3 regions of the Acidovorax sp. LjRoot194 genome follow, and region 1 is predicted to be linked to each of the others. Evidence: predicted binding sites of a transcription regulator. Region 1 holds the regulator's gene; each other region holds the start of a gene.
The links. The regulator FNR, encoded in region 1, switches genes on or off when oxygen is low (the NO sensors DNR and NnrR bind a similar motif). The targets are predictions, from matches to a motif close to TTGATNNNNATCAA.
Positions count from the first base shown of each region.

Region 2: the regulator FNR is predicted to act here: its motif matches at 2,472-2,485, upstream of ACSQ3N_RS11540 (universal stress protein).
Region 3: the regulator FNR is predicted to act here: its motif matches at 1,760-1,773, upstream of ACSQ3N_RS01990 (hemerythrin domain-containing protein).

Region 1 covers NZ_CAXUQB020000001.1:3,918,317-3,922,589, forward strand. Annotated here, with positions in the region: gene hemN (oxygen-independent coproporphyrinogen III oxidase) at 1-1,112, opposite strand, end outside; gene fnr (fumarate/nitrate reduction transcriptional regulator Fnr) at 1,295-2,017, shown strand; gene ACSQ3N_RS17755 (hypothetical protein) at 2,118-2,408, opposite strand; gene ACSQ3N_RS17760 (FixH family protein) at 2,518-2,838, opposite strand; gene ccoG (cytochrome c oxidase accessory protein CcoG) at 2,879-4,273, opposite strand, start outside.
Region 2 covers NZ_CAXUQB020000001.1:2,569,921-2,574,193, forward strand. Annotated here, with positions in the region: gene ACSQ3N_RS11525 (EAL domain-containing protein) at 1-710, shown strand, start outside; gene ACSQ3N_RS11530 (hypothetical protein) at 953-1,477, shown strand; gene ACSQ3N_RS11535 (2OG-Fe dioxygenase family protein) at 1,615-2,397, shown strand; gene ACSQ3N_RS11540 (universal stress protein) at 2,579-3,016, shown strand; gene ACSQ3N_RS11545 (tripartite tricarboxylate transporter substrate-binding protein) at 3,209-4,204, opposite strand.
Region 3 covers NZ_CAXUQB020000001.1:425,581-429,853, forward strand. Annotated here, with positions in the region: gene ACSQ3N_RS01975 (DUF1800 domain-containing protein) at 1-325, opposite strand, end outside; gene ACSQ3N_RS01980 (CsbD family protein) at 746-964, shown strand; gene ACSQ3N_RS01985 (hypothetical protein) at 1,039-1,620, shown strand; gene ACSQ3N_RS01990 (hemerythrin domain-containing protein) at 1,852-2,370, shown strand; gene ACSQ3N_RS01995 (GGDEF domain-containing protein) at 2,547-3,593, shown strand; gene ACSQ3N_RS02000 (hypothetical protein) at 3,683-4,087, opposite strand; gene creD (cell envelope integrity protein CreD) at 4,084-4,273, opposite strand, start outside.

The DNA of each region.
Region 1 (4,273 bases):
AGGTCGTCGCGGGTCAGCGCCAGGCCGCGCACCACCGGCAGCCGGCCCTGGTCCAGGAAGTCGTAGTACTCGTCCAGCGTCTTCGCGTTCTGGCTGTACGTCGCGCCCACACGGCCGATGGCGGATACCCCGAGGCCAATCAGGTCGCAGTCGGGCTGGGTGCTGTAGCCCTGGAAGTTGCGGTGCAGCCGGCCCTGGCGCTTGGCCACGGCCAGCGCGTCGTCGGGCAGCGCGAAGTGGTCCATGCCCACGTACACGTAGCCTGTGGCCATGAAGGCATCGAGCGAGCGTGACAGCATCGACACCTTGGCGCCGCCCATGGGCAGCTCGGCGGGGACGATGCGGCGCTGCGGCTTGAAGCGCTCGGGCAGGTGTGCGTAGGCATACAGCGCAATGCGGTCGGGCCGCAGTTGCACCACCTGGGCCAGCGTGCGGTCGAACGACTCGGGCGTCTGGCGCGGCAGGCCGTAGATGAGGTCGACGTTGATCGACTCGAAGCCCAGCGCGCGGGCCGATTCGACCAGCGAGAACACCTGCTCCGCGGGCTGGATGCGGTGCACGGCCTTCTGCACCTCGGGGTCGAAGTCCTGCACGCCGAAGCTCAGCCGGTTGAAGCCCAGCTCGGCCAGCACCGCCAGGCGCCTGGCATCCACCGTGCGCGGGTCCACCTCGATCGAATACTCGCCGCCCGGCGCCAGCGTGAAGCTGCGCTTGAGCATGGCCATGAGCTCGCGCAGGCCGTCGTCGGACAGGAACGTGGGCGAGCCCCCGCCCAGGTGCAGCTGGCTCACCACCTGCCCGGTGCCGCAGTGTGCGGTGTGCAGGTCGATCTCGCGGCTCAGGTAGCGCAGATAGACATCGGCGCGGTCATGGTGCTTGGTGATGATCTTGTTGCACGCACAGTAGTAGCACAGCGATTCGCAAAACGGAATGTGCACGTACAGGGACAGCGGCAGCGCCTTGGCCCCGGTGCCTGCGCGGCGCTGCTCCAGCGCAAGCACGTAGTCGTCCTGCCCGAAAGCCTCGACGAAGCGGTCGGCCGTGGGGTAGGAGGTATAGCGGGGCCCTGGCACATCGAAGCGGCGCAGCAGCTCGGGCGAAACAGCAGTCATTGGAAGCATCCTTGCGTACGCTGCCACTGTGCCGTAAGCTGTTCCTCACGTCCTTGATCTACGTCAAGTGATGCCACCAGCCGACCAGCGACAATTTGATGCATGTCAGTCGCCCACCCCCGGTCCGCAGCGAAGCCTCGCCACCACGGGGTGAAACGCCCGAACCCCAACCTGCTGTACCTATGAACCCGCTCACCATGAAAGTCGCCTGCTCCAACTGCAATCTGCGGGAGCTGTGCATGCCTGTCGGCCTGAGCGATGAGCAGTTGCAGCGCATCGACGAGGTCGTGGCCACCCGCCGCAAGGTCAAGCGCGGCACCACGCTGTTCCGCAACGGCGAGACCTTCACCTCGCTGTACGCCATCCGCACCGGCTTCTTCAAGACCTGCGTGGCGACCGAAGACGGCCGCGACCAGGTCACCGGTTTCCAGATGGCCGGGGAGATCATCGGCCTCGACGGCATCGTGAACGACCAGCACACCTGCGATGCCGTGGCGCTGGAAGACGCCGAAGTCTGCGTGATGCCGTTCGACCGCATCGAAGAACTCTCGCGCGAGGTCACGGCGCTGCAGCACCATGTGCACAAGATCATGAGCCGCGAGATCGTGCGCGAGCATGGCGTGATGCTGCTGTTGGGCAGCATGCGCGCCGAAGAGCGGCTGGCCGCATTCCTGCTGAACCTGGTGCAGCGCCTGCACGCACGGGGCTTCTCGCAGTCCGAGCTGGTGCTGCGCATGACGCGCGAAGAGATCGGCAGCTACCTGGGCCTCAAGCTCGAGACCGTGAGCCGCACGTTCTCCAAGTTCGTCGAAGAAGGCATCGTCGAGGTCAAGCAGCGCCATGTGCGCATCCTCGATACCGACGCGCTCAAGCGCATCGTGAACAGCCAGCAAGCCTGCCACTGAGCACCACCACAGGCCAGGACTTCGGCGCCGGCCTCGAGCCGGCGCTGTCGTTTTCAAAACGCCGTTTTCACCACCCGCAGTCTCCGCACACCTCGGCACATCAGGAGCACGACGTCTTGCGGCAATCGTCAGGGCGCTCCCCCGGCGGCACGGGACAGCGGTTCAGCTCGAACGGCGACATCGCCAGCAGCGTGGTCAGCGCGCTCGATGCCATCGTGACGGCCCAGAACGCGAAGAACGCGAGGGTATAGACCCCCTCGCGCGACAGTGCCAGGGGCTGGCCGAACCAGTGCAGGTCGTGCGGATCGACCAGGGCAAAGACCAGCATCTCCATCACGCCGGCCATCAAAAAGGCGGGCCAGGCAATCCACATCAGGCGTTGCGTCCACATACTTGCAGTCTCCTTCGCGGGGCGAACGGGCACGGCGGTACCGCAGGGGCCGCCGGTGCTCGCCGGTGTTGTTGTTCTCGTCTTCGCAGCCGGTCAGCCGGTGGGCGACTCAACGCGGCTGGTCCTGCACCGGCGTGGCGGCGTGGTTGCGGCCCTTCACGGCAGGCGCCAGGCTCTTGGCGGGGTTTTCCAGCGCCTTGTTGATCTCGATGCCCTGGCGGTAGTAGTCCTCCGCCACCACCGGGTCGGGGCGCGAGATGGCCAGCCACAGCGTGACGAAGCCGGCCACGATCACGATGGCGGGCCCGGCGATGACCAGCCAGACGTGGCCGAACTTCCACCACGGGGCGGCGGCGGGCGCGGCGCCCGGACCTGTGGAACTGGCAGAGATGGCTGGGCCGTTGCGGCCGATGGCGGGATTCGATGGCATGTCAGTACTCCTTGCAAATCTTCTCGGGCGGTGCAGCGCCTCAGCGCGGCACCAGGAAAACGGATTTCTCGGTCACATGGGCGGCTCGGTCCACCGCCTGCACGTCGAACTGCACCGCGTGCGAGCCCGGCGCGGCCGATCCGTACGGAATCTGCAGCCGCACCGCCACCCAGCGGGACTCCGCGGCACCGATGTCCACCTCGGCCTCCGAGGCCACTTCGAGCGCGGTCAGCCCGCGGGCGGCGATGCGGTAGCGCTGCGGCCCCTCGGTCGCATTCATGATCTGCAGGCGGTAGATGTTCTCGAGCTTGCCCCCGGCCACGATGCGTGACAGGGCTGCACGGTCGCGCACCACGTCCACCTTCAGCGGCGTGCGCGTGACCAGGCTGGCCAGCATGGCAAGACACAGCGCTGCCAGGATCGCGGTGTAGATCAGCACGCGGGGGCGCAGCACCCGGCGCAGCATCTGCGACTGGCTCCACCGGTTGGCCACGCCGTTTTGCGTGGAGTAGCGGATGAGCCCGCGCGGGTACTGCATCTTGTCCATCACGGTGTTGCAAGCGTCCACGCACAGCCCGCAGCCGATGCACTCGTACTGCAGCCCGTTGCGGATGTCGATACCCACCGGACACACCTGCACGCACAGCGAGCAGTCGATGCAGTCGCCCAGGTCCTGGGCCTTGTAGTCGATGCCCTTCTTGCGCGGGCCGCGCTGCTCGCCCCGCTCGGGGTCGTAGCTCACCACCAGCGTGTCCTTGTCGAACATCGCGCTCTGAAAGCGCGCATAGGGGCACATGTACTTGCAGACCTGCTCGCGCATGTAGCCCGCGTTGCCGTAGGTGGCAAAGCCGTAGAACAGCACCCAGAACATCTGCCACCCGCCCGAGAAGGCCAGCAGCTCGCTGCCCAGCGTGCGGATGGGCACGAAGTAGCCCACGAAGGTAAAACCCGTCCACAGCGCCACCGACATCCACGCCAGCTGCTTGAGCGACTTCTTCACCGCCTTCTCTGCCGTCCACGGCCCCTTGTCCAGCCGCAGCCGCGCGCTGCGGTCCCCCTCGATCCTGTGCTCGATCCACATGAACATCTCGGTGTAGACCGTCTGCGGGCACGCAAAGCCGCACCACAGCCGCCCCGCCACTGCGGTGAACAGGAACAGCGACATCGCCGAGATGATGAGCAGGCCCGTGAGGTAGATGAAGTCCTGCGGGTACAGCACCAGGCCGAAGATGTAAAAGCGCCGCGCACCCAGGTCGAACAGCACCATCTGGCGCTGCCCCCACTCGAACCATGGCAGCCCGTAGAACACGAGCTGCGTGAGGAACACCATGGCCCAGCGCCAGCGCGCGAACACGCCGCTGATGGAGCGGGGGTAGATCTTCTTTTGCGCCTCGTACAGCGAGACGATCTCGCCCTGGGACGACGACGCATCGGC
Region 2 (4,273 bases), 1.3 Mb from region 1:
ACCAGCCGCAGATCAGCGAGTTCGACGGCATGGTGGGGGCCGAGGCGCTGGTGCGTTGGCAGCACCCAGTGCGCGGCCTGGTGTCGCCGGCCGAATTCATCCCGGTGGCCGAGGCATCGGGCATGATCGTGCCGCTGGGCGCGTGGATCTTGCGCACGGCGTGCGAGCAGCTGGTGCAGTGGGCCCAAAGCCCTGTCACCGCGCACTGGAGCCTGGCCGTGAACGTGAGCGCGCGCCAGTTCCGCCACCCCGACTTCGTCGACGATGTGCTGACGATGCTTGAAGAGACCGGCGCCGACCCGCAGCGCCTGAAGCTGGAGCTGACCGAGACCCTGCTGCTGGACGACGTGGAAGACACCATCTTGCGCATGACCACGCTGCGCGCACTGGGTATTCGCTTCTCACTGGACGACTTCGGCACGGGCTACTCCAGCCTGGCCTACCTCAAGCGGCTGCCGCTCGACCAGCTCAAGATCGACCAGGGCTTCGTGCGCGATCTGCTCACCGACGCCAACGACGCCAGCATTGCACGCACCATCGTCACCCTGGCGCAGACCATGGACCTGGGCGTGATCGCCGAGGGCGTGGAGACCGCCGAGCAGCGCGACATGCTGGCCAGCCTGGGCTGCCACGTGTGGCAGGGCTACCTGTTCGGACGGCCGGGCCCGGCCAGCGCGCTGCTGAACGTGCCCGAAATCGTGTTGGCCTGAGAACATCGTCGTCGCCTTCTTCACTGTCTTAGCGGTGGAGGCCTCGGGCACGGCCGGCATGGCGGGAGGATGCACGGTCTGTTGACCTGACTGTCTTGCGGTCGGGCGGCCAGTCTGTCGCCATTGGATGACACCGCTTCGCGGCGCGATGCAGTAGGCTCAGGAGCGCTTGAGAGTCCAGTGATTTGTGGACATGGTGCACGGTTGGCGTGCGTGGCGCGTTGAACAACTAGGAGCACCCCATGACACACACCACAACCCTAACGATGACCTCCGGTCTTCGCCTTTTCTTTTCTGGCGCCGCCGCTGCGCTGCTGATGGCTGTGGCGGGCGGTGCGCAGGCACAGGGCTACGTCAACGCCACCGTCGGCGGTGAGCTGGCACCGGGTGTGTACGGGCGCATCAACATCGGCAATGCGGCGCCGCCGCCTGTCATCTACGCCGAGCCCGTGGTCATCCACCGCCCCGCGGTCGTGGTGCCCCGCGCGCCCATCTACATGTACGTGCCGCCGGGCCATGCCAAGAACTGGGGCAAGCACTGCGGCCGCTACAACGCCTGCAACCAGCCGGTCTACTTTGTGCAGGAGCCACCACCGCGCCGGGGGCCTTCCCACCACCGCGGCCCGCACGGGCGCGATGACCGCCGCTGGGACGACGACCACCGCCATGGCGGCAAGCACGACCGGGACCGTGGCCGTGATCGCCACCGCGAAGACGACCGGGGACGCGGCCACGGCAAGGGCCACGGGCAAGGCCACCGCGATTGAGGGCTGAGCTGGCGGCCTGAAGCGTCCAGCGCCTTGTCTAGCCTCCCGCGCCTTCCTGAGCCCATAGGCCTCGAAGGCGCTGCCATTTGCGCCAGCGCAGGCGCTGTGCAGGTGGTAGCGGTTAAGCTCGGGCCTCTATGGCCCAAGTCACTTTCTCACCCCCGTTCACCACCCCTTCGGACGTCGCCAATCATCTGAGCCAGCGCGGCTATGCCGTGCTGTCCCCGGCAGACGTGGCCCGCTTCATCGGCGGCGACTTGCCGGCGTTGATGGCGCTCAATCGCGACTGGGACAGCCTGCCGCCCGATGAATTTCTGAAAGACGGCGGACGCTACCGCCGCCGTCGCCACGCTTGCTTCGTGGTGCAGGGCGGACAGGTGCAGCAGGTGCCGCACCGCGCCCACTGGCAGCCGGTGGAATACAACGCGCTGCACGGCGGCATGGAGCGCTGGTTCGCGCCCATGGAGCCCGCCACCGTGGCCCAGCCCGCATGGCATCAGTTGCTGGCGGCTCTGGCCAATGTCTCCGACGCCGTGTTTGCAACCAACGCCAATGCGCCGCAGCCCTGGTTCGTGGAGGCGCACCAGTTCCGCATCGACACCACCGACGGCATCGGCCGCCCCACGCCCGAAGGCGCGCACCGCGACGGCGTGGACCTGGTGGCCGTGTTTCTGGTGGGGCGCGCGGGCATCAAGGGTGGAGAGACGCGGGTGTTCGAAGCCCATGGCCCGAGCGGCCAGCGCTTCACCCTGACCGAGCCATGGTCGCTGCTGCTGCTGGACGACGCGCGCATGATCCATGAGTCCACCCCCATCCAGCCGGTGGACGCTGCGGGCCACCGCGACACGCTCGTCGTCACCTGCCGGCGCGGCAACTTCCAGGGTGCGGACGTGGTGGGGACGGTGCCGGCGGGCGGCTGACCCGGCCAGGCCTGCGGGATGCTGGCCGGCGCAGCGTCAAACCCTGCGGGCTCGCGGGAATGACTGCGCCGCATTTGATGCGAATCAAGATGCAAGGTATGGTGGACGTTCACACTGGCGTCAGACGGGCCCGCCACAAGCCGGCCCATCCCCCTTTCCATCCACTCCAAGGAGAAGCACCATGTTCAAGCACATTCTGGTTCCTGTAGACGGCTCGGAGACCTCCGCACTGGCGGTGTCCAAGGCCGCCGCCCTGGCCAAGACCTTTGGCAGCGCAGTGACGGCGGTGTATGTGGTCGACCCCTATCCCTTCACCGGCGTGGGCGCTGATTTCGCCTACGGCCAGGCGCAGTACATCAACGCCGCCACCGCAGAGGCCAACAGTGCGCTCGAAGCCGCGCGCAAGGCCATGGCCGAAGCGGGCGTGCAGGTGACCACCGTGGTCGGCGAAGGCCATGCCGTGCACGACGGCATCCTGCGCGCGCTGGAGAGCACCGGCGCCGACCTCATCGTGATGGGCTCCCACGGCCGCCGCGGCCTGGAAAAGCTGGTCCTGGGCAGCGTCACCCAGCGCGTGCTGGGCGTGGTGCACATCCCCGTGCTGGTCGTTCGCACCTGATACCGCAAACAGCACCGCCCCATGACAAACGGCTCCCAAGGGAGCCGTTTTCATTGCAGTTCTTGACGCCCCTGCCCATCGTCAGCAGCCCGCAGAACAAGCGCGCCCCCAGGCCAGTGCACCCGTGGATCTGGCTCCGCCAGGCCACTGGGTGCGTCCCCCTGGGGGGAAGGCGCAAAGCGACTCAGGGGGTTACTCTATTTTTGCTCCAGAGGCTTCCACGATGCCCTTCCACTGAACATATTCGGTCTTGAGGAGCGTACCCAGCTGTGCAGGCGACATGGCTTCAGGCTCCGCACCCTGGGCATGGATGGCGGCCTTCATGTCGGCCGTGCCCAGCAGTTTGTTGACCTCCGCATTCACCGCGGCCACCACGGCGGCAGGCGTGCCGGCGGGCGCAAACACGCCGTACCACGTGCTCACGTCAAAGCCCTTGAAACCCGACTCGGCCACGGTGGGCACGTCGGGCAGCGACGAGCTGCGCTTGGCCGACGTGACTGCCAGCGGGCGCAGTTTGCCGGACTTGATCTGGCCCATGGCGGACGGCAGCGACGACACCAGCAGGTCTACATTGCCCGCCAGCGCATCCATCAGCGCGGGGTTGGAGCCCTTGTACGGGATGTGGCTGAGCTTCACGCCCGCGGCCTTCTCGAACAGATCGCCCGCCAGGTGGATGGACGTGCCGTTGCCGGGCGAGCCGTAGGTCACGGTGCCGGGCGCGGCCTTGGCGGCGGCCACCACGTCGGCCAGGCTCTTGTACTTGGAGTTCACGCTGGTGGCGATGACCACGGGCGTGTAGGCCACGTGGGCCACGGGCGTCAGGTCCTTGGTGGGGTCCCAGGGCAGGTTCTTGTACAGCCAGGGGCCGATGACCAGGTTGTCCTTCTGGCCCATCACCAGGTCGTAGCCGGTGGGGGCGGCCTTGACGGCCTCGCCGATGCCGATGGTGCCGCCGGCGCCGGCCTTGTTGTCGGCCACCACGGTCCACTTGGCGCTCTCGGTGAGCTTGGTGGCCACCAGGCGCGACAGGATGTCGGTGCCGCCGCCGGGCGGGAAGGGCACGATCAGGCGGATGGGCTTGTTGGGGTAAGCGCCGGACGCGGCCGGGGTGGCGGCCGTCTGGGCCTGGGCGGTGGCGCCCATCGCCAGGGCGAGCGCGGTGAAGGAAGAAAGCAGGGTGCGAATCATGGTCAGATATGTCTCCGTCGGTTCAATGAAATGGGCGGGCGGCGTTGCCCATGTGCATGGGCCGCGCGC
Region 3 (4,273 bases), 3.5 Mb from region 1:
GCGACGATGGCGTGGGCGCCGGTGAGGGCGCAGGCGCAGAGCCGGGCGCGGGTGTGGGAGCGGGTGCCGGCGCGGGACCGGTAGGCGCAGGTGCCGGGGGGGCGCCGGGCGCGGGCGTGGCCGGGGGGGCCGCGTTCTCGTTGGCGGCATCGCCACCGCCGCCGCAGGCCGCCAGTGCGACGCTGGCCATCAGTGCGGCGAGTGTGGCGTCCCGGGGCAGGGGCGCGGCCGGGCGTGGGGCGGGTACGGGTATGGCAGCGCTGTGGGATTCCCGTGCAACCTCGGCGTCCGCTGCGGCGTGAGGCGCTTCTTTCATCTGTGTCATGGTGTTGTGCTGGTTGTTTTTCGCGAAGCACCTTCCCATGGAGCACACGCAGCACGCCTGAATCGGTGAAATGCTGCACGTCTGCTGAGGATGCCACGGCCCTGTAGCCAAGTGTATGGATTTGCAACTGGGAGCCTCCAGCGCTAAATCGTTATCAGTGACTACAAACAGTCACCAAATGAAACTGTTTCCACAGGGGCTCCGGTTTCGACTAGCTCCCAGCGTCGAGTCCCACACGCCCATCGTGCTGCGTGGCCCCTTGTCCGGCATGGCTGTAGTCCACCAGCCGACGCCGGCTTCCCTCCAATGCCTACGCGCCGCGGAGCGCCATGTTTTTACAGTGACTCCATCGCTGCAAGGCACCGTGAACCGCCATATCGGCGGAAGGCCACGGCGAATCAACCCTCTAGGAGGAAGACCATGAACGAAGACACCATCAAGGGCAACTGGAAGCAATTCAAGGGAAAGATGGTTGAGCAGTGGGGCAAGCTCACCAACGACGATTTCGATGTCATCGATGGCAAGCGCGAACAGTTCCTGGGCAAGGTCCAAGAGCGCCAGGGCATCGCCCGCGACGAGGCTGAAAAGCAGCTCAAGGACTGGCAGTCGCGCCACCCCGATTTCCGCTTCAACGACTGAAGCACCGGCTCTGCCGACCCTGATTCCCCTGACCCATACCAAATCACAGCAACGCTGATCGAGGAGAAAAACCCATGAAATTCGCACGTACCCTGATTGCTTCTGTCGCCGCTGGCCTGCTGGCCACTTCCGCCTTCGCGCTGACAGATGCCGAATACAAGACCGGCAAGGAACGCATTTCTGCCGACTACAAGGCCGCCAAGGCCCAATGCGACACGCTGAAGGCCAACGCCAAGGACATCTGCGTGAAGGAAGCCAAGGGCGCGGAAGACGTTGCCAAGGCTGAGCTCGACGCGCAGCACAAGCCCAGCCCCAAGGCCACCCGCAAAGTGGCTGAAGCACGCGGTGACGCTGCCTACAACGTCGCCAAGGAAAAGTGCGATGACCTGAAGGGCAACGAGAAGGATGTGTGCGTGAAGGATGCCAAGGCAGCCCACGTGAAGGCCAAGGAAGACGCCAAGGTTGCCGAAACCCAGGCCAAGCCTGCCGACAGCGCAGCTGAAAAGGGCGCAGCCGTGGCCGAAGCGAAGAAGGACGCCAACGCCGAGAAGAACGAAGCCAACTACAAGGCTGCCAAGGAGCGCTGCGATGCGCTGTCGGGCGACGCCAAGTCCAAGTGCGTGGACGACATGAAGCGCATGTACGGCAAGAGCTGAGCAATCAGCCTGATCACGCAGCCCTGCGCTGTTGATCGGGTGGCCATTGCGCCCATGGCCTGATGTTTGCCCAAGACAAATGCCCCGCCTCCGCGGGGCATTTGTCTTGGGCGCAGCGCATAGGGTCGCTGCGTTGCATCTGACCTGCATCAACATGCGGCGGGCCCCTTGAAACTAAGCTCGTTTCCTTGTCTTTCACACAGTGCGCGCGGCGCAGCAAGGGAACACTCCATGGCTCAACTCGAATGGTCGGACGCTCTCGCCCTGGACCTCGACCTGATGGACGACACGCACCGGGAATTCGTCGACCTGCTGGCCGTGGTCGACCACGCCGACGATGCGCAGCTGCTCCCTGCCTGGGAGCGGCTCGTGGAGCACACCGAGCAGCACTTTGGCCAGGAAGACGCCTGGATGGCATCGACACGGTTTGCCTCGGGCAACTGCCACAGCATGCAGCACCGCGTGGTGCTGCAGGTGATGCGCGAAGGCGCAGCGCTCGCGCGGCAGGGCGACGAGAAGGTGCTGCGCGTGATGGCGAGCGAGCTGGCATTGTGGTTCCCGCAGCATGCCCAGAGCATGGACGCGGCGCTGGCCCTGCACCTGCGCCGGGTGGGGTTCGACCCTGCCACGGGCGTGGTACATGCACCGCAGGCCTTGCCAGGTGAACTCATCCACGGCTGCGGCGGCGCCACCTGTTCGGACGCCTCCAGCCTGGGCGCAGTGCAGTCGGTGCAGGCCGCGTTGGCCTGACACCTGCGGCGATGCGGGGCTTGGCAGCGCTGCGCGGTGCTGTGCTGCGTGGCGGCCACGGTAGCGATGGCGTCATCCGTGAAAGTACGCACCCAGGCCGCCCCGCGGGTTCTTGCGCTGGGTCGCGCCGGCGGCGTATGGCATGCTGGCGGGGTGTTGTGCCACCGCCCCCTGCCATGGACACCCTCGCCTTCCCGGACCCCCTCATCGACGACGTGCAGCGTCTGCTGGCCCTGCAGCGCTACGCCATCCTGGATACGCCCATGGAGCCGGCCTACGATGAGCTGGCCGACATGGCGGGCCATGTCTGCGCCGCCCCGGTCGCGCTGGTGAGCTTCCTGGACCGCGAGCGCCAGTGGTTCAAGGCCGCGGTGGGCCTGGAAGTGCGCGAGACACCGCTGGACCAGTCCATCTGCCGCTACGCAGCACGCCAGACCGGCGTGTTCGTCGTGCCCGACCTGGCGCAGGATGCGCGCTTCGCGCACTTCGACATCGTGACGCAGGAGCCCCCCATGCGGTTCTATGCGGGCGCGCCCCTGGTCACCGCCGACGGCTATGTGCTGGGCACGGTGTGTGTGCTGGACTACGTGCCCCGCCTGCTGGCGCCGCGCCTGCAGGAGCTGCTGCTGGCCATCGCGCGCCAGGTGATCCGGCTGCTGGAGCTCAAGCGCGCCAACGAGCGCCAGGGCCACATGCTGGTGGAGCTGGAAGAAGCCCGCCGCCAGATGGCCGTGCTCGCCCACACCGACGTGCTCACCGGGCTGGCCAACCGCCGCTCGTTCACCGACCGGCTGCGCCAGGAGCTGGCCCTGCTGCAGCGGGGTGGCGAGCCCGCCTGCCTGCTGATGCTGGATGTGGACCACTTCAAGCGCGTGAACGATGTGCATGGCCACCATGCCGGCGACATGGCACTGCAGCACGTGGCCACGCTGTGCCGCGAAGTCTTCCGCGCTGCCGACGTGGTGAGCCGCTGGGGCGGCGAGGAGTTTCTGGCGCTGCTGCCGGCCACGCAGGTGGAGCAGGCCCAGGCCGTGGCCCAGCGCCTGCACGCTGCGCTGGCGGCCCGGCCTGTGCCGGGCATCGAGCCCACCCTGGTGCTGACGGCCAGCATGGGGCTGTCGCCGTTCGATCCGCAGCGCCCGCTGGACATCACGCTGCGCCACGTGGACGCAGCGATGTACACCGCCAAGCGCGAGGGGCGCAACCGCACGGTCGTGGCCTGACGCCGCGCGTTGCAATTTGCTATGTTTTTCATAGCTGATAGCGCTGTTGCAGAGCGCGGTAGAAGGCCTTGGGGACGGTATGGCACGCCTCATCCCTCGCGCTGGCGCGGCAGCATCAGGATCGCCATCCGCCAGCACAGGTCGCGCAGCGCCCGGCGCATCGCGGGGGACCCGGCACTGGCCCGGTCGGTGTCGGCGGCCCCGCGAAACGCGGCTTGCAGAACCTCCTGCTTGGCGCTGCGCAGCGCGCTGCGGTCCTGCGACCGCACGGCGGCCATGAGCCGGTCGCGGTAGCGCTGCACGCGCTGCGCCTCTGCCATCGACAACGCGGTGCCCGGCTGCGCCGCCGTGTCCTGCGGCAAGCCTTCGCGCACGCCCCGTGCGCCGTGCTCGCCGTGCTCGCCGTGCGCGCCGGGCTCGTGGCAGGCCGTGCCGGCCAGATGCCGCGCCCAGGCGTTGGCGGCCGGCGTGGGGGTTGCAGGTGCGGCGTTCATGAAGCCTCCGGGCGCGCAGGCGCGGGGCGAGCCGCCGCTGGCGCCGGGCGCTGGGGCGGCGTGCCTTGCGACAGGCCGTACCAGTTGACCTTGCGCGTGAGCACCATCACCGCCGCCAGCACCAGGAACAGCGCGATCGCGCCCACGGCCAGAGCGGTCTGCTCCAGCTGCAGCAGCGCGTAGAGC